Regions from separate parts of the Nonomuraea sp. KM90 genome, predicted to be linked through region 4. Evidence: riboswitches for the same ligand, from Rfam matches in the RefSeq annotation. Region 4 holds a riboswitch; each other region holds the start of a gene.
The links. Region 4 has a riboswitch for cyclic di-AMP ahead of ACTWPW_RS03665 (hypothetical protein). Riboswitches for the same ligand answer to the same signal wherever they lie in the genome.
Positions count from the first base shown of each region.

Region 1: another riboswitch for cyclic di-AMP. It lies ahead of ACTWPW_RS55630 (CHAP domain-containing protein); the one in region 4 lies ahead of ACTWPW_RS03665 (hypothetical protein).
Region 2: another riboswitch for cyclic di-AMP. It lies ahead of ACTWPW_RS01540 (C40 family peptidase); the one in region 4 lies ahead of ACTWPW_RS03665 (hypothetical protein).
Region 3: another riboswitch for cyclic di-AMP. It lies ahead of ACTWPW_RS02675 (C40 family peptidase); the one in region 4 lies ahead of ACTWPW_RS03665 (hypothetical protein).

Region 1 covers NZ_JBQQCB010000148.1:8,692-12,893, reverse strand. Annotated here, with positions in the region: gene ACTWPW_RS55645 (LysR family transcriptional regulator) at 1-338, opposite strand, end outside; gene ACTWPW_RS55640 (alpha/beta fold hydrolase) at 397-1,215, shown strand; gene ACTWPW_RS55635 (hypothetical protein) at 1,482-1,778, shown strand; gene ACTWPW_RS55630 (CHAP domain-containing protein) at 1,995-2,699, opposite strand; cyclic di-AMP (ydaO/yuaA leader) riboswitch at 2,712-2,849, opposite strand; gene ACTWPW_RS55625 (Gfo/Idh/MocA family protein) at 2,967-3,920, opposite strand; gene ACTWPW_RS55620 (aldo/keto reductase) at 4,011-4,202, opposite strand, start outside.
Region 2 covers NZ_JBQQCB010000001.1:256,494-260,695, reverse strand. Annotated here, with positions in the region: gene ACTWPW_RS01545 (C40 family peptidase) at 1-824, shown strand, start outside; cyclic di-AMP (ydaO/yuaA leader) riboswitch at 1,269-1,433, shown strand; gene ACTWPW_RS01540 (C40 family peptidase) at 1,507-2,028, shown strand; gene ACTWPW_RS01535 (hypothetical protein) at 2,127-2,948, shown strand; gene ACTWPW_RS01530 (M48 family metallopeptidase) at 2,960-4,202, shown strand, end outside.
Region 3 covers NZ_JBQQCB010000002.1:41,984-46,185, forward strand. Annotated here, with positions in the region: gene serA (phosphoglycerate dehydrogenase) at 1-99, shown strand, start outside; gene ACTWPW_RS02660 (hypothetical protein) at 527-649, opposite strand; gene ACTWPW_RS02665 (hypothetical protein) at 646-876, opposite strand; gene ACTWPW_RS02670 (SSI family serine proteinase inhibitor) at 1,072-1,461, shown strand; gene ACTWPW_RS02675 (C40 family peptidase) at 1,534-1,938, opposite strand; cyclic di-AMP (ydaO/yuaA leader) riboswitch at 2,137-2,278, opposite strand; gene ACTWPW_RS02680 (3-isopropylmalate dehydrogenase) at 2,378-3,424, shown strand; gene ACTWPW_RS02685 (branched-chain amino acid aminotransferase) at 3,674-4,202, shown strand, end outside.
Region 4 covers NZ_JBQQCB010000002.1:240,525-244,726, forward strand. Annotated here, with positions in the region: gene ACTWPW_RS03650 (PadR family transcriptional regulator) at 1-287, opposite strand, end outside; gene ACTWPW_RS03655 (MDR family MFS transporter) at 344-1,795, shown strand; gene ACTWPW_RS03660 (DUF5302 domain-containing protein) at 1,844-2,044, shown strand; cyclic di-AMP (ydaO/yuaA leader) riboswitch at 2,206-2,340, shown strand; gene ACTWPW_RS03665 (hypothetical protein) at 2,526-3,137, shown strand; gene ACTWPW_RS03670 (alpha/beta fold hydrolase) at 3,175-4,020, shown strand; gene ACTWPW_RS03675 (hypothetical protein) at 4,072-4,202, opposite strand, start outside.

The sequences.
Region 1 (4,202 bases), on a different contig from region 4:
AAGGCGCGCAGCAGCTTCGCCACGATCGTGCCGGTGGCACTGGGCAGGCTGGCCAGGCGCAGCTCGCCGGTGATCTGGCCGTTGGCGGCGGCCACGTCGGCGCGGATGAGGTCGAAGTGCCGCAGGGCCTCGCGGGCCCGGGCGAGCGCGCGGCGGCCGGCCTCGGTGAGGGCGATGCCGTCGCGGTGGCGGACGAACAGGGTCGCCCCGAGCTCGCGCTCCAGCGTGGCGACGGCGCGGCTGACGGCGGGCTGGGACATGCCGAGGTGGTCGGCGGCGGTGGTGAAGCCGGCGTGGTCGGCGACCGCGACGAGCACTCTGAGCTGCGCCAATGTCATGCCGACATACCCTAGTTGGTATTTGACCGGGGCTGGAGCAGAACACGATGGTTATGCCATGACCACGCGAGAGACGATTGACGTAGACGGGCGGCGGGCCGGCTATCTGACGGCCGGGGAGCGGGGCCCGATGGTGCTGCTGCTGCACGGCACGTACTGGAGCCGGGTCTGGGCGCCCGTGATCGACCGGCTGGCCGCGGCCGGGCTGCGGCCGGTCGCGGTCGACCTGCCCGGTCTGGGGCGCTCGGAGGGGGAGTTGACGGTCGAGACGGCGGCCGTTCCGGCGCTGGCGGAGTGGGTGGCCCGCTTCGCGGCGGCGGTGGGGGCGGAGGAGCCGGTGGCCGTGGCCGGGCACGACATCGGGGGCGCGGTCGCGCAGCACCTGCTGGCCGCGGGGCCGGTGCGGGTGCGCAGGCTGGCGCTGGTCAACTCGGTCACGTACGACTCCTGGCCGGTGGCCGCGGTGGCCCGCTACCGCGACCCGGCGGTGGCCGCCGCGACGACCGCCGAGGACGTGCTGGCCGCGCGCCGCATCGCCGTAGGTGCCGCGCTGGCCCGTCCGGCGACGGAGGAGGAGCTGGCCGACTACCTCGACCCCTGGACCGACCCGCGGGTCTGCCGGTCGTGGCTGGCCCTGGCGGGCGCGGCCGACAGCCGTTACACGCTCGACCTGGTCCCGGCGCTGCGGGCCGACCGTACGCCGAAGCTGCTGGTCTGGGGTGAGGACGACCAGTTCCAGCAGGTGCGGCAGGCCGAGCGGTTCGCCGCCGAGATGCCCGCCACCAGGCTGGTGCGCATCCCGAAGGCGGGTCACATCCCGATGGAGAACGACCCGGACGGGGTCGCCGGGGCGCTGGCCGCGTTCTTCCTGGAGTGAGCCGGGCTTATCCCGATGTGCCCGCATCGGTTTGACCCGCCGAGCGCGGCGGGGTTACCGTCGGGCACATGGCATACCAATGTGATCGCATTGGATTGGCGTGAGGGCTGTCCGTCTCGCCGGCCTGCTGCCGCTGGCCGGGCCCTGCCGCCTGGTGCCGTTCGGCCTGTTCGGTGCGGGCGCGGCAACGCTGGGCCCGCTCGGCACGGTGCCGCTCGGCCGGCTGGTCTCCCACGGCGGCGCCGCGCCGCTGATCGCGTTGCTCGATGCGGGAGGCCCCGCTCCTGCTGGTGCTGGACGAGCCGACCGCCTCCCTCGACGCCCCGGCCGAGAGCGCCGTCTTCGCCCGCTACGCCGAGGCCGCCCGCCGCCACCCCTGGACCGTCACGCTGCTGGTCACCCACCGCTTCCCCACGGTGCGGACGGCGGACCTGATCGTCGTGCTCGACGGCGGCCGGGTCGTCCAGCGTGGCACCCACGACGACCTCGTCGCCCGCCCCGGCCCGTACGCCGAGCTGCATGCCATCCAGCGCGACGCCTTCACGGCGGCCGACGGGCTGTGACGCGGGGAGCGCCGCGGGTCATCGCGAGGCCCGCCGGCGCCCGAGCAGGGGTGCTGGTGAGCATGCCGCCACGCCGAGGACCGGTGCCCGGCACGCTCATGGCGGGCATCGGCATCGCCGGGGGAAGCCGGGAAACGCGACGAGCGCGCGTCCCATTCGGGGACGCGTGCTCGTCGAGTTCAGGGAAGGCGGGGGAACCCCCTCAGCCAGAGTCCGTCAGGCGCGGTACTGCGGGTAGCCGTAACCGAAGACCTTGGACTTCGGACGGATGCGCTCCTCGACCCGGCCGTTGCCGGTGTTGCCCTCGATCGTGGAGATGGTGCCGTTCTGGTTGTCCTTCACGACGAACCCGACGTGCTGGATGTCGCTGAGGCTCTTGCCGCCGTCCCAGGAGAAGAAGACCACGGCGCCGGGCTTGGCGACGGTGCCGAAGCGGTGGTTCGCGGCGAACCACTTGGCGTGGGCGACGGTGTAGGCGTCCCAGCCGACCTGCGGGCGGGCGCCGGTCTGCTCGCCGACCCAGGAGACGAACATCGAGCACCAGGCGGCGTTCAGGTACGCGGCGCGGTTGCCGCCGTCACGGGCGACGGTCTCGGCGGCGCGCTTGGAGGCGGCGTACCACTGCTGGTACTTGGTGCCGCCGCCGTAGGCGTTCTCGGAGGTACCGACCTGGGCCCTGGCGAGGGCGAGGACCTGGTCCGCGGTGACGTTGACCTTGGTCTCCTCCACCCTGTCGCCGGCCTTGTGGGCGGCGATGGCGGTGTCCGGGTGCCTGGCGGCGGTGGCCGCGGCGACGCCGGTGGCGGTGTCGGCATTGGCGGCTACGGCGTTGGCGCCGAGGGCCGAGGCGATGACGGTGGCGCCGAGGACGGCGCGGGCGATGGTGGTCTTCGAGGCAGCGGAAATACGGTGCTTGGCCATCGAGGGGGTTACTCCTTGCTTCCATGCCGCTTACCGGGTTAGCTGACGGGTTCGGGCGTGGAAGCTGCCCTACGGCACCGGAGTGCCGATTCACCCCAAAGGACATGGGTCCCCGGTTCCGCGCGGACGCGGATTCAGCGGTCACAGGGCGATCCTGTGATTTGTCGTGCGATGGTCAGACATAGCCGGACAAACCGGACGTATGCCTCAAGTTGCCCCATAAGGTAATACATGAGGCAAGAGGATTACAAATCCATAAAAGCGCGGCTAGGCAAGTTGCCTGCGTGCGTCGGCCAGAAGCCCCATCATGGCAAGGGATTCGTCAAGCGGCATGATCGAGGATTCGGTCCTGCCTTCGGCCGTGGCGGCGCGGACTTCGCGGAGCTCTCCGGCGTATCCGTTGTCCGCCGGATCGAGCACGTGCTCTTCCGGCTCCATGGAGGGCCCGGTGAGCAGGATCCGCTGCGGGGCCCAGAACGGCGCCTGGATGTCCGCCCGCATCTGAGTACCTACAACACTGGCCTGGTTAGGGTAATTCCCCAGCAATGAGGTGGCCACGAGAGCATGCCTGCCACCGGGGTAGAGCAATACGCCGGCCGCCTCCGCGTCCACCCCGTTCGGGGCCAGGGAGCCGGTGATGCGCAGGTCAGCGGGCATGCCCAGGAGGAGCTGGGCCAGGCCGAACGGGTAGATCCCCAGGTCGAGCAGCGCGCCGCCGCCCAGCTCCGGCGCCCACAGCCGGTGCGCCGGGTCGTACGGCAGGGCGAAGCCGAAACTGGCCTGCACGGAGCGGATCTCGCCGAAGCGCGGGTCGGTCGCGATCCGCCGGATGAGGGGGTTGAACCTCATCCACATGGCCTCCATCAGGAACACGCCCGCCTCGCGCGCCAGGCGCACCATCTTCTCCGCGTCGTCCACGGTCGCCGCCAGCGGCTTCTCGCAGAGCACGGCCTTGCCCGCGGCGATGGCGGCCTCGGCCACCCGCAGGTGCTGCGCGTGCGGCGTCGCGACGTAGATCGCGTCCACCGCCGGGTCGGCGCACAGCTGCTCATAAGAGCCGTACGCCGACTCCGCCCCCAAAGTCGTGGCCAGGGCCTGCGCCCTGGCGAGGTTCCTGGATCCGACGGCGGCCACCCGCATCCCGGGCTCCGCCACGATGGCGGCCCCCACGGTACGCGCGATGCCGCCGGTCGCCGCAATTCCCCATGTGAAATCTTGCACGCGGCAGATCGTATACGGACGGTAAAAGGTGACTTATGGCGGCGTCATGTAACGGTAATTCCTTTACGTCACATGAGCCACTCCGGTCACTCACGTCATGTTGAAAGTCTCGGGATCGGGGCCGATGCGCCTGCTCCTGTTCATCGCGCCGATGGCCGCCATGTCCTCGGCGTCGAGGATGAAGCTGAACACGTCGATGTTCTCGGCGATCCGCGCGGGCGTCACGGACTTGGGGATGACCACGTTGCCGAGCTGCAGGTGCCACCGGAGCACGATCTGCGC
Region 2 (4,202 bases), on a different contig from region 4:
ACCGGTTCAACACGGCGAACGAGCGCTACAAGAAGGCCAAGAGCACCTTCACCAAGCTGAACGACAGCTACAAGCGCAAGCTGGAGACGGTCGCGGACCTGCGCGCGCAGGTGATCGGCATGGCCGTCGACAGCTACCAGCTCGGTGAGGACGTCACCTCCTGGCCCGGGATCATGACCTCGGACGACCCCCAGAGCACGCTGTCGGGGCTGGCCGTCGCGGGTCAGCTCGCGCAGGAGCGCGCGGAGAAGCTGGCGGCGTTCGACCGGGAGAACCGCGGGCTGAAGGTCGAGCGCGACAAGGCGCAGGAGGCCCTCGAGGAGGCGGACAAGGAGCGCGACGCGGTCGAGAAGGAGCGCTCGGAGATCCGCAAGCTGATCGTCGACCAGAAGAAGCTGCTGGACAAGCTGGGTGCCTACAACCCCGGCAACCCGAACAGCACGGGCATCAAGTACACGGGCCCGGCCTCGGGGAGCGCGGCGGCGGTGCTGCGGTTCGCGTACGCGCAGGTGGGCAAGCCGTACATCTACGGCGGGACGGGGCCGCGCGGGTACGACTGCTCGGGCCTGACCCAGGCGGCCTGGGCGGCGGCCGGCGTCACGCTGCCGCGTACGACGTGGCAGCAGTGGGCGTGGGGCGCGAGCCGCAAGGTGGACCTCGACTCCCTGCAGCCCGGCGACCTCATCTTCAGCGAGGGCCTGGGCCACGTCAGCATTTACGCGGGCAACGGGCAGATCGTCCACGCGCCGCAGACGGGCGACGTCGTGAAGGTCGTCGCGCTCTCCGCGTACGGCCGCTCCCTGGTCGGCGCGGTCCGCCCGTAACATTTTCGGCTCCCGCCCGACCGGATTTCGGCCTCACATCCGCTTCTACGATGCCACATAGTAGGTGGCGTCTGCCGGCGTGCGATCCGGGGCGGGAGCGTTCCCACGGCGCGAAACGGCCGTCAATTCCTGCGAAAAATGTGACAAACGCGACAAACGACGCCTGACAAGCGCGGGCTGTCAGAAGTGTGAGCAGGGTCACATTTGGATAACGGAACCTGGTGTTCCAGCAGGGGTTTCCTTCCTTACTGGCCCTGCTGTCTGATCTTTACAACCTGACTCGCGCTTTGCCGATCCTTGACCTTTCGGCGTAGCTTCTGGCGTCGTCGCGGTGAACAAGCCATGACACCGCGAACCCGCATCGGTCCCTCCCGATGCGAGACAGAAAAGAATCCGCCGGTCGTCCCCGATATCCCCAGATATCTGCATATCGCAATCAATCGGGGTGACGACCTGCCGAGTCCGTGCAGCCAGGAGGCACGGAGCCGGGGACCCAGCGATCCCACGTTTCCCCAGGGATCAGGGGTGAATCGGCGCGTCATCGCGCCGTAGGGCGACTTCCAGGCCCGAATCCGTCAGCTAACCCGGTAGGCGTTCGTGGAAGACACAAGGAGAAATCCTGTCTACCTCCCTGCAGAACCCCCGCCTGTCCCGCCTTGCCCTGAGCGGCGTAGCGCTCACGATGACCGTGACGGCCGGAGGTCTGATCCTCCCTGCCCCAACGGCTCAGGCGGCGACGACGAGCGAATCGGCCGCTGAGACGGCGAAGGCGGAGACCACCGCCAAGACGTCGACGTCGGCCACGGCAGCCCAGCGACGGGCGGCCAGGATCGCTCGGCAGAAAGCGAAGGCCCGCAAGGCCGTCGCCGTGGCCAAGGATCAGATCGGTGACCCGTACCGTTACGGTGGCACAGGACCTGGTTCGTTTGACTGCTCCGGACTCGTCCAGTTCGCCTGGAAGAGGGCCGGGGTGACGCTCCCGCGCGTGGCGAGCAGCCAGTTCGCCCGCATCAAGAGCAGGATCTCCTGGCGGAACCTCCAGCCGGGTGACCTGATGTTCTTCAGCGGGCTCGGCCACGTGGGCATGTACGTCGGCAAGGGCAAGATGATCCACTCGCCACGGACAGGCGAACGGGTGCGCATCGACAAGCTGGGCGGATGGCGTAAGTCGTCATTCGTCGGCGCGGTCCGTCCCGGCATGTGAAGAAGCCCCGTCCGGATTCCTGGAGACCTTCCTGGATTCGGGCGGGGCTCTCGCGCGTCCGCGGGAGCACTCATGTGGTGGGGCTACGATCGGGCATCGTGTCCGAGCAGGTGAGCCGACGAGCCGCGGTGGCCGGCCTGCTGCTCCTCGCCCTGGCCGGTGGCCCCGAACCCCCGGTCCTGCCCTCGGGGATCCTCGACCTGTGGCCCGGCGGCCGCACGGTCGTCCGGCGCGGTGGTCGGTCCGTCGTCGTCGGCCATGTCAGCTATGTCGGTCAGGGCGCGGGCTCGCTCGACGAGATGGCGCGGCTCGCCGATCGGGCCGGGCTGCGGGTCTCGGCCGTGCTCGGCAGGCCGGTACGCCCCCTGGTCGTCGTCCCTGAGTCCGCCCGCGAGGCCGCCCGGCTGGCCGGCGTGGATCGGCTGGACGGCCTGGCCGCGGTGGCCGACCGCGGGCGGGTGATCGTCGTACCCGAGCTCTTCGCCACCCTCAATCCCACCGGCAGGGACGTCGTGCTCGCCCACGAGCTCACCCACGTCGCCGCCGGCACCGACCACCTCCCCGTCTGGCTCTACGAGGGCTTCGCCGACTACGTCGGCTACCGCGACGCCGGGCTCCCCGTGGCGACGGCCGCCGCCGAGCTGGCCGCCGAGGTCCGCGCCGGGCGCCTGCCGAACGCTTTGCCGGGACCTGCGGCTTTCGCGGCCGACGGGCGGGACCCCGACCGGCTGGCGCGGGCTTACCAGGAGGCCTGGCTGGCGTGTCGCTTCCTGGCTGACCGGTTCGGTGAAGGGACCCTGGTGAGGCTCTACCGTGAAGCTCAGGCGGCCGGCCTCGACCGGGCACTCGCCTCACTGGGGCTCTCCGTCGCCACGCTGACGGCACGGTGGCGCGAATACGTGCGGGATCAGCTCGTGTGAAGGGGAGGCAGATGAGCGAACGGCAGGACGAGGACGACGCGGCACGGCAGGACGAGCCCCCGGACGGCGCACCGGACGGCGCACCGGACGGCGCGATGGCCGCCGTGGGCGTCGGGAAGCCGGGCCCCGGGCGGCCGGGCGCCGGGCGGCCGGAGGGTGCGGCCACGGCGGCGGGGACGGCCGGACACGGCGGCGGGGCGGCCGCCGGGGAACCGGCCAGTGAGGCGGCGGGTGAGGCGGCCAGTGGGGCGGCCAGTGGGGCGGCTCGTGGGGCGGCTCGTGGGGCGGCTCGTGGGGCGGCTCGTGGGGCGGCTCCTGAGACGGTCCTCCAGGGTGCCGGAGAGGCGGTGCCGGGCGAGCCCGGGGCCCGGACCCGAGCCGGAGCCCGAGCGTGGACACGAGACGGTGGGGAGACGCCCGTGAACGGAGGGCCGCCCGCCGGGGAGAGCGGGCTGAGGCGGCAGGCCGCCGTCGCGCTGGTGCTCCTCGGCGTCGTGATCCTGGCGGTGACCGCCTTCACCACTCCGTGGCACGTGCTGACCGGCGGGCCGCCCGATCCGGCCCGCGACTTCACCGCCGCCCAGATCGCCAGGGCGGAGGCGTTCGACGCGGCCACGAGCCTGCCGAGCTACCTGTCGCTCGCGCTCACGATCGTCTTCGCCGGGCTCCTGCTCGCCACCCCGCTCGGGGCCAGGGCGGTGGGGTGGCTCAAGGGCCCCTGGTGGGTGCGGGTGATCCTCGGCGTCGTGGTCATCACCGCGATCGTCGAGCTGGTCAGGTGGCCGCTGGGCGCCTGGTTCGAGACGATCATGCGCGACTACGGCCTGTCCACCCAGGACTGGGCCGGCTGGGCGGGCGACCGGCTGAAGAACCTGGGCGTGGAGGTGTTCCTGCTCTGCGTGATGCTGACGGCCCTGGTGGCGCTGGCCCGCAAGGTGCGGCGGTGGTGGATCCCCGCCGCGGTGGGGGCGTTCGCGCTGACGGTGGTGGCGTCGTTCGTGTACCCGGTGGTGTTCGAGCCGATGTTCAACGACTTCACCTCCATGCCGCAGGGCGCGCTGCGGACGAAGCTGCTCGACATGGCCGAGCGGGACGGCGTGCCGGTCGAGGACGTGCTGGTGGCCGACGCCTCGCGCAGGACGACGGCGCTCAACGCGTACGTGTCCGGCTTCGGCGCCACGCGCCGCATCGTCGTCTACGACACGCTGCTCCGGGCCCCGCAGCCGGAGGTCGAGCTGGTCGTGGCGCACGAGC
Region 3 (4,202 bases), 200 kb from region 4:
GCGCTGACCGTCGACTCCGCCATCCCCGCCGAGGTCGTCGAGCAGATCGGGGCCGAGATCGGCGCCGAGAGCGGCCGTTCGGTGGACCTGGAGGACTGACCTCCCACACCGGCCGGGGGCCGTCACCCGTCTTGGGTGACGGCCCCCTTGCGTCTCACGATGCGAGATAGTAGGACATCCAAGCAGCATGCTCGGGTACTGTGACGGGTAATGCGCCAGGTTCTCGTACTCATTACCTGCCGCGGCGGGGCCTGTTAGGGCAGGTCGACGACCCGCCGCGGAGAGCGGCGTTGGCGTCGGCCACTAAGTCCCTTCGTCCGGTCCGTGACCCGGACCACGAGATCAGGCCCGGTCGGATTCGCGACCGGAGTCCGGCTTCCCCCTTCAGGAATTCTGGAACGCGCCCGCGAGAAGAGATGAATCGCATGTACGAGATGTATGCCTGGAACCGTGCCGAAGACCACGACGACGAGGCGGCCGAGGCCGTCCAGACCGCGCTGGACCGCCGCGACAACGGCGGCGCCCCTCAGAACTCCAGCCGGTAGAACACGGCCGTCCGCCTCATCGCCGGCAGGGCGCCGACGATCCAGGCCGAGATGCGGTGCGTGATCGACAGGCGGTCGAATCCGTCGAGGTCGAACGCGCTCACCGCCGACAGGCCCGGCCCGGGAAGCGCTCCACGATCGCCCGCGGCAGCGCGGCGCCCTCGGCCGGGTCGAGGTAGTAGAGCAGGCCCTCGGTGACCACCAGCGCGGGAGCGTCGCCGGGGACCCGCTCCAGCCACGCCAGATCGGTGACCGATGACCCGATCGTGGCGTGGCCTGCGCGCCCGGGGAACAGCCTGTCGCGCAGCTCGATGACCTCCGGGTAGCCCACGTCGTACCAGCTGACCGACGGCGGCTGAGCGCCACGGCCTGGCGCCGCCGGGTCCGATGCCCGTCCCGGTGAAGTCGTGGTCGATCCGCCGCCACGCTACGCCTGGGACAGGGGGTACGGACACCTGCCGTTGTGGATACGGAGAGTGCTGGTAGCGTCGCGCTGCGTATCCATTCCATGAGGAGGTTCCCCCCCATGCACGCTTCCCTGACCGCGATCCGCCGCGCCGTCGCCGTCGCCGTCCCCGCGCTGGCCACCGCGGCCCTGCTCGCCGCTCCCGCCCACGCGCAGGCGGCCGAGCTGACCATCACCAAGTACCACGGTGGTGTGGCCCAGCGCTGGGTCCTGATCTGCGACCCGGACGACGGTAACCACCCCGACCCGTTCGCCGCCTGCGACAGGCTGCGCGAGATCGGCGGTGACCTCGACCAGATCCGGTTCCGCCCGGACGTCCCGTGCCCGCGGATCTTCGACCCCGTCGATGTCCAGATCCACGGTCATTTCCACGGCGAGCCGCTGGACCTCGCCGAGCAGTACCCGAACCCCTGCTTCGTGGAGCGCCTGGCCGCCCCGATCGTGCCCTGACGACCTGGAAGAGAGCCCCTGAGGCGACCTGAAAGAGAGCGGCCCCGGGCTCGCGGGGCCGCTCTCGGCTTCTCAGAGGGTGGCGGTGAGCGTGGCCGGGGCGGAGGACCGGCGCTGCTTCAGCACCTCGGTCCACTGGCGCACGCCCTTGGGATCCGGCCGGACCGCTCCCACGAACGCCTGTCTGCGCCAGGTCGAAAGCTTCTCCTCCTTCACGACGTCGCCCGTGCGCGGCGCATGCACCATGTAGCCGGGCTTCGAGATCATCCCCACGTGACCCAGGTTGCTGAAGAACACCAGGTCACCGGGCTCTAGATCGTTCCATGCGATTTTCCTGGAAAATGCCCCGTACTGTTCGCGGGCGGTGCGCGGCAGTTCGATGCCCGCGGCTTCGTAGGACCTGAGCATGAGCCCGGAGCAGTCGTACCCGCTCCTGCTGGTCCCGCCCCAGACGTACGGGGTGCCGCGTTTGTCCATGGCGTAGTCGAGGGCGATCTTCCAGGCGGGCGTGGGGGCCTGCGCCTCCTGGATGCGCTTGATCTCGGCGCCGGTCAGGGTGGTGGTGTCTTTGTCCGTGGTGGCCCGGGGTCCGTCGGTGGCGGCCTGGGCGGCTGGGGTGGCCAGGATGAGCCCGGCGACACCGGCCGCCAGGGCAATGGCGATGCGAGACAGAACACTGTCCTTCCATGCGGCCGACCGGGTTAGCTGACGGGCTCGGGCCTGGAAGACGGCCCTACGGCGGTGCCGATTCGCCCCTGGGGGAAAGTTGGGTCCCCGGCTCCACGCAGCGGCTGCGTGGATTAGGCCAGACGGACTCTAACGAAACGGTCAAAAGGTCGCAAATGCCTCAAAACCGGACGTCCGAAAAATGAGATGATGTGTTCGTCAGACGAGACGAGCCGGTAAGGTACCGCCCATGGAGTCGCGTAACATCCGCTTGGCCGTCATCCCCGGGGATGGCATCGGCACCGAGGTCGTGGCCGAAGGACTCAAGGTCCTGGAGGCCGTAGGCACGAAGATCGAGCCCACGCACTACGACCTGGGCGCCGCACGCTATCACCGCACCGGCGAGACGCTGCCGGACGCGGTGCTCGACGAGCTGCGCGGCTACGACGCGATCCTGCTCGGCGCCATCGGCGACCCCAGCGTGCCGCCGGGCGTCCTCGAGCGCGACCTGCTGCTGCGGCTCCGGTTCGAGTTCGACCACTACGTCAACCTGCGGCCGGTCAAGCTGTTCCCCGGGGTCGAGACCCCGCTGGCCGACACGCCCGCCGAGGACATCGACATGATCGTCGTCCGCGAGGGCACCGAGGGCCTCTACGCCGGCACCGGTGGCACCATGCGGCGCGGCACGCCGCACGAGATCGCCACCCAGGAGTCGCTCAACACCGCCCACGGTGTCGAGCGCGTGGTGCGTTACGCGTTCGAGAAGGCCAAGTCGCGGCCGCGCAGGAAGCTGACCCTCGTCCACAAGACCAACGTCCTCACCTACGCCGGCGACCTGTGGCAGCGCACGGTCAACCGGGTGGCCGAGGAATACCCCGAGGTCACCACCGACTACAGCCACATCGACGCGGCCTCGATGTTCTTCGTCACCCAGCCGGAGCGCTTCGACGTGGTCGTCACCGACAACCTGTTCGGCGACATCATCACCGACCTCGGCGCGGCCGTCGCGGGCGGCATCGGCCTGGCCGCCAGCGGCAACATCAACCCTGAGCGGACCACGCCCAGCATGTTCGAGCCGGTCCACGGCAGCGCGCCCGACATCGCCGGCCAGGGCAAGGCCGACCCCACCGCGACCATCCTGTCCGTCGCCATGCTCCTCGACCACCTGGGCCTGCACGCCGAGGCGGCCAGGGTCGAGCAGGCGGTCGCCGACGACATCGTGGAGCGCCTCGCCGGCTGGGCCGGCCGCACCACGACCGAGATCGGCGACGACATCACCGCGCGAGTATCCGGCTAGGACCGCCTAGCCCCGAAACAGCGCCTGGCGGTCCGAGAGGACTCGCCAGGCGCTTTTTCGCGTCCGCGTTCCGGCCGTGGAATGGGCTTATCACCCCCATTGGCCGCTTGCCATCCCATATGGCGAGACAATAGGAAGTACGGACTGCCCTCCCGGCCACGGCCGCTCACCGCCACCGGCTCGCAGATCCGCAGACAGTGGGCAGATTCCGGTAGATTTCGGTAGATCGCAGAGAGAAGGACCTCCGTCATGACCATCGCTCAGAAGCTCAGCTTCGACGTGCAGCTATCCGACCACGCTCGCACCGCGGCCGAGCGGGAGCAGGTACTGGCGAACCCCGGTTTCGGGCAGACCTTCACGGATCACATGATCTCGATCGACTACACCGAGGGGCAGGGCTGGCACGACGCCAGGCTCATGCCGTACGGGCCGCTCTCGCTCGACCCGGCCACCTCGGTCTTCCACTACGCGCAGGAGCTGTTCGAGGGCCTGAAGGCCTACCGCCAGATCAGCGGCTCGATCGTGACGTTCCGCCCGTACGCGAACGCCTCCCGCTTCAACCGCTCGGCGCTGCGCATGGCCATGCCCGAGCTGCCCGAGGAGACGTTCGTCGACTCGCTCGAGCTCCTCGTCGAGACCGACAAGGAGTGGGTGCCCACCACCGAGGGTCACAGCCTCTACCTGCGCCCCTTCATGATCGCCACCCAGGCGGGGCTCGGGGTCAACTACCCGTCGAAGACGTACAAGTACATGGTCATCGCCTCGCCGGCGGCCTCCT
Region 4 (4,202 bases):
AGCGCGACCTCGCTGCGGGGTGTCACCGACGGCGTGTGCTCGCCCATCCACTCGTCCAGCTCCCGCGCCCCCTCCGGGGTGATCGCGTAGATCTTGCGCCCCCGGGCGCCCTCCGACTCGACCTGTACGAGCCCGTCGGCCGCCATCTTCACCAGCTCCGGATAGATCTGCGTGTGCCCGGCCTGCCAGACGTGGTTGAGCGAGTGCTCGAACTTCTTGGCCAGGTCGTAGCCGCTCGCGGGGCCGACGGCAGAGAGCAACCCGAGCAGTGCGATCCGTAGGGACATGAGGGCCAGCATATCGAAGCCTTGACATGTCAGAAGTTACATGTAAGTTCTCACATGTGAAAATTGACACTAAGGCGCGGGGCAATGGGCTGGTGCTCCTGGCCGTGCTCGGCGGGATGTTCCTGGCGATGCTGGACCAGACGATCGTGGGCACGGCGCTGCCCCGCATCACGGCGGAGCTGGGCGGCAGCGGGCTCTACACCTGGGTGGTGACCGCCTATCTGCTCACCTCCACGGTGACCGTGCCGCTCTACGGCAGGCTGTCCGACCAGCACGGCAGGAAGCCGCTGCTGCTCATCGGCATGGTGGTGTTCGTGCTGGGCTCGGCGCTGTGCGGGGTGGCTCAGGACATGGTGCAGCTCATCGTGTTCCGCGCGGTGCAGGGGCTCGGCGCGGGCGCGCTGCTGCCGCTGTCGATCGCGTTGATGATGGAGATGTTCCCGCCGGGGTCGAACGGCGCCCGGGCGCAGGGGGCGATCGGCGGGGTGATGGGGCTGACGTTCCTGGCGGGGCCGTTCCTGGGCGGGTTGTTCACCGACCACGCGAGCTGGCGCTGGGCCTTCTACGTGAACGTGCCCCTCGGGGCCGTGCTGATCGCCATCGTCGCGCTGCGCCTGCCGAGGCGGCCCGGAACGGGCGGCGGGCGCCCCGACTACGCGGGCATCGCCGTCTTCACCGTGGCCATCAGTGCGCTGCTGCTGGGGCTGACCGAGAAGGGCCTGGACGGCCACACGTGGACGGACGCCGCCGTGGCCGGGCCGATCCTGCTCGCGCTGGTGCTGCTGGCGGTGTTCGTGGCCGTCGAGCGGCGGGCGGCGAGCCCGATCATGCCCATGGGCCTGTTCGCCAACCGCACGTACACGCTGGTGAACCTGACCTCGTTCTGCACCGCGTTCTGCATGTACGCCGGGGTCGTCTTCCTGCCGCGCTATTTCCAGGAGGCGCTGGGCGTCAGCGCCACCGAGTCGGGGCTGCGGATCTACCCGATGACGCTGGCCATGGTGGCGGGCAGCGTGCTGATGGGCACGCTGATGTCCAGGACCAGGGTGTACAAGCCGTGGCTGGTCGCCTCGCCGTTCCTGCTGGTCACCGGCGCGGTGCTGTGCCTCGGCCTGACGCCGGCCACCGGCGGCCTGGCGCTGGCGCTGTGGATGTTGCCGCTGGGGCTGGGGATGGGCCCGATGCTGTCCGGGCTGACGGTGGCGGCACAGCAGTCGGTCGAGCCGCGGCACCTCGGCGTGGCCTCGGCCAACCTGACCTTCTTCCGGCAGATCGGCGGCTCGGTGGCGCTGGCCGTCGGCGGCACCCTCTACACCGCGGAGGTCGCCGCGAGCGCGCCCGCGCACGGGATGGCCGCCGCGCACGCCTCCGCGGCGGCCGTGGTCATCCCGTCGCTGGGAGTGGTGGGGGCGATGATCGCCCTGGTGGCGCTGGTGGCCATGCCGAACAAGCGGCTGGAGGCGCCGTCCGTGCCGCAACACAAGGTTGAGGCCGGTTTCGCGTCATAAGCGGCTCCATGCGAAGCTGTGATTGTCCCCAACACCATGGAGGTCCTCATGGCGGATACACCGGAGCCGGAAGTCAGCGAAACTCCCGAGGACGAGATGAAGCGCAAGTTCCGCGAGGCGCTGGAGCGCAAGCGCGACCAGGCCGCGGGCTCAGGCGCCGGTGGCAGGGGCGTCGACCCATCGAAGATCCACGGGGCGCACGGTCCGGCTACGAGTAAGAGATCGTTCAGGCGCAAGAGCGGCGGCTGAGGCTGGATTTCTCAGGGGGTACGGCATGCCGTGCCCCCTTTCTCTTTACCTTCGAAGGTAGATCTTCGACTCTTTCATACGATTCGTTTGCGTTTGTCCGAATCGGTAGTTAGAGTAATCGCCATTACCAGCCGGTGACCTAGTCCTTACCCAAGATGGACCACCGGTTGGCGCCGAATCCCGAACCATCGGGAACCGGGGAACCACCTCACTGGGGTGAATCCGGCCGCGTGCCGGTAGGGCATCTCCACGCCCGAACCCGTCAGCTAACCCGGTAGGCGTGATGGAGAGGAAACATTACCCCATGCACCACCGCGTCGTACCCCCAGACAGCGCCGTGCCGGCCGCCCACTGAGCGGTCCCCTTCCTCAAGGCTCGTATTTTGCGCTCCGCGCAGCATCGTCAGGTGCTCTAGCTCCGCTGCGCGTGCTCCCCCTGTGAGCGCAACTCCCTGTCCCCTCGCGAAGGGTTTCACTTTTTCATGTCTGCTCGATTTGGCCTGCGTTCCTTCACCCTCCTCACCACCTCCGCCATCGCAGCGCTGACCATCGTCGGCACTCCCGCCCACGCCGACACCGACACAGACGAGAAGGTCCTGCTCAAGGGCTCCACCACGGCGTCGTACTTCTGGGACGACTCCTCCGGCCGCGCCGGCGACACCGGCCTGCCCGCCAGTGGCAAGCCCATGCAGAAGGGGCTGGCCGCCAGCCCGAGCTGGCCGCTGCTGACCGAGGGCTACGTGGTCTACAAGGGCAAGAAGATGCCCTTCTTCGTGGGTGACCGCGGCCCCGGCGCTCCCTCCAACCGCGGCATCATGCTCGACCTCGACGCCAAGACGTTCGCCGAGCTGACCGGCGGCGAGTTCAACTCCGACACCCTGGGAGTGGACGGCGTCGGCGGCCAGGGGCACATCGAGGTCGACTACGTCATCACCAAGTGGGGCGACGGCGTGGGCAAGAAGAACTACCCGGTCGCGTTCTCGACCGGCGCCTGGGCCGAGCGTGACCGTAACCCGGCCACCCCGCCGCAGGTGGAGGAGTCCTCGTCGCAGGGCGGCGTGCTCCTCTCGGGCCCCGTTCCCGCCGAGCACTGACTTTACGCGGGCTGACCAGAATGTCATTCTGGTCGTCGTGACCACGCGCGTAGCCGCAAACGGCATCGAAATCGCCTACGAGAGCTTCGGCTCACCGTCGGGACGTCCCCTGCTCCTCATCATGGGGCTCGGCGCCCAGCTCATTCAATGGGACGAAGGGCTCTGCGAGCTGCTCGCGGAGCAGGGACATCACGTCGTACGGTTCGACAACCGCGACGTCGGCCTGTCGACGCACTTCCACGACCTGGGGGTGCCCGCGATGGGCACGCCCTCGCCGTACCTGCTGGACGACCTGGCCGACGACACCGCGGGCCTCATGGACGCCCTCGGCTGGCCGGCCGCCCACGTGGTGGGAGCCTCGATGGGCGGGATGATCGCCCAGACGCTGGCCATCCGGCATCCGGCGCGGGTGCTGACCCTGACCTCGATCATGTCCACGCCCGGCCCCTCCGTCGCCCCGCCCACGGAGGCCGCGTCCGCGGTGCTGATGGGCCGGCCGGCCGCCGACCGCGAGGCGGTGCTGGCGCAGGCCGTGCAGACCTGGTCCGTCATCGGCTCGCCCGGCTACGAGCTGGACCGGGAGAGGATCGCCGCGATGGCCGGGCTGGCCTACGACCGCTGCTTCGACCCGGCCGGCACGGCCCGGCAACTGGCCGCCATCATGGGGTCGGGGGACCGTACGGAGCTGCTGGCCTCGGTGGCGGTGCCCGCGCTGGTGCTGCACGGGGAGGCCGACCCGCTGGTCCCGGTGGCCGGCGGTCGCGCGACGGCGGCGGCCATCCCGGGGGCGCGGCTGGTGACGTACCCGGGGATGGGGCACGACCTGCCGCGCGCGCTCTGGCCCGACTTCGTCACCGAGATCACCAAGCTGACCTCCGCCTGACGCTCGCCGGTGGCCCGCCCCCCGCCGGGGAGCGGGCCACCATGAGGGCGGTCAGACCTCCAGCTTCCCCTCGATGCCCTTGAGCTGGTGCCGGGCCAGCGCCAGGTTGGCGCGCCCGCGGTCGAGCGCCAGGTAGAGGAACAGCCCCTTGCCGCCGCGCCCGGTGATCGGGCGGATGATGT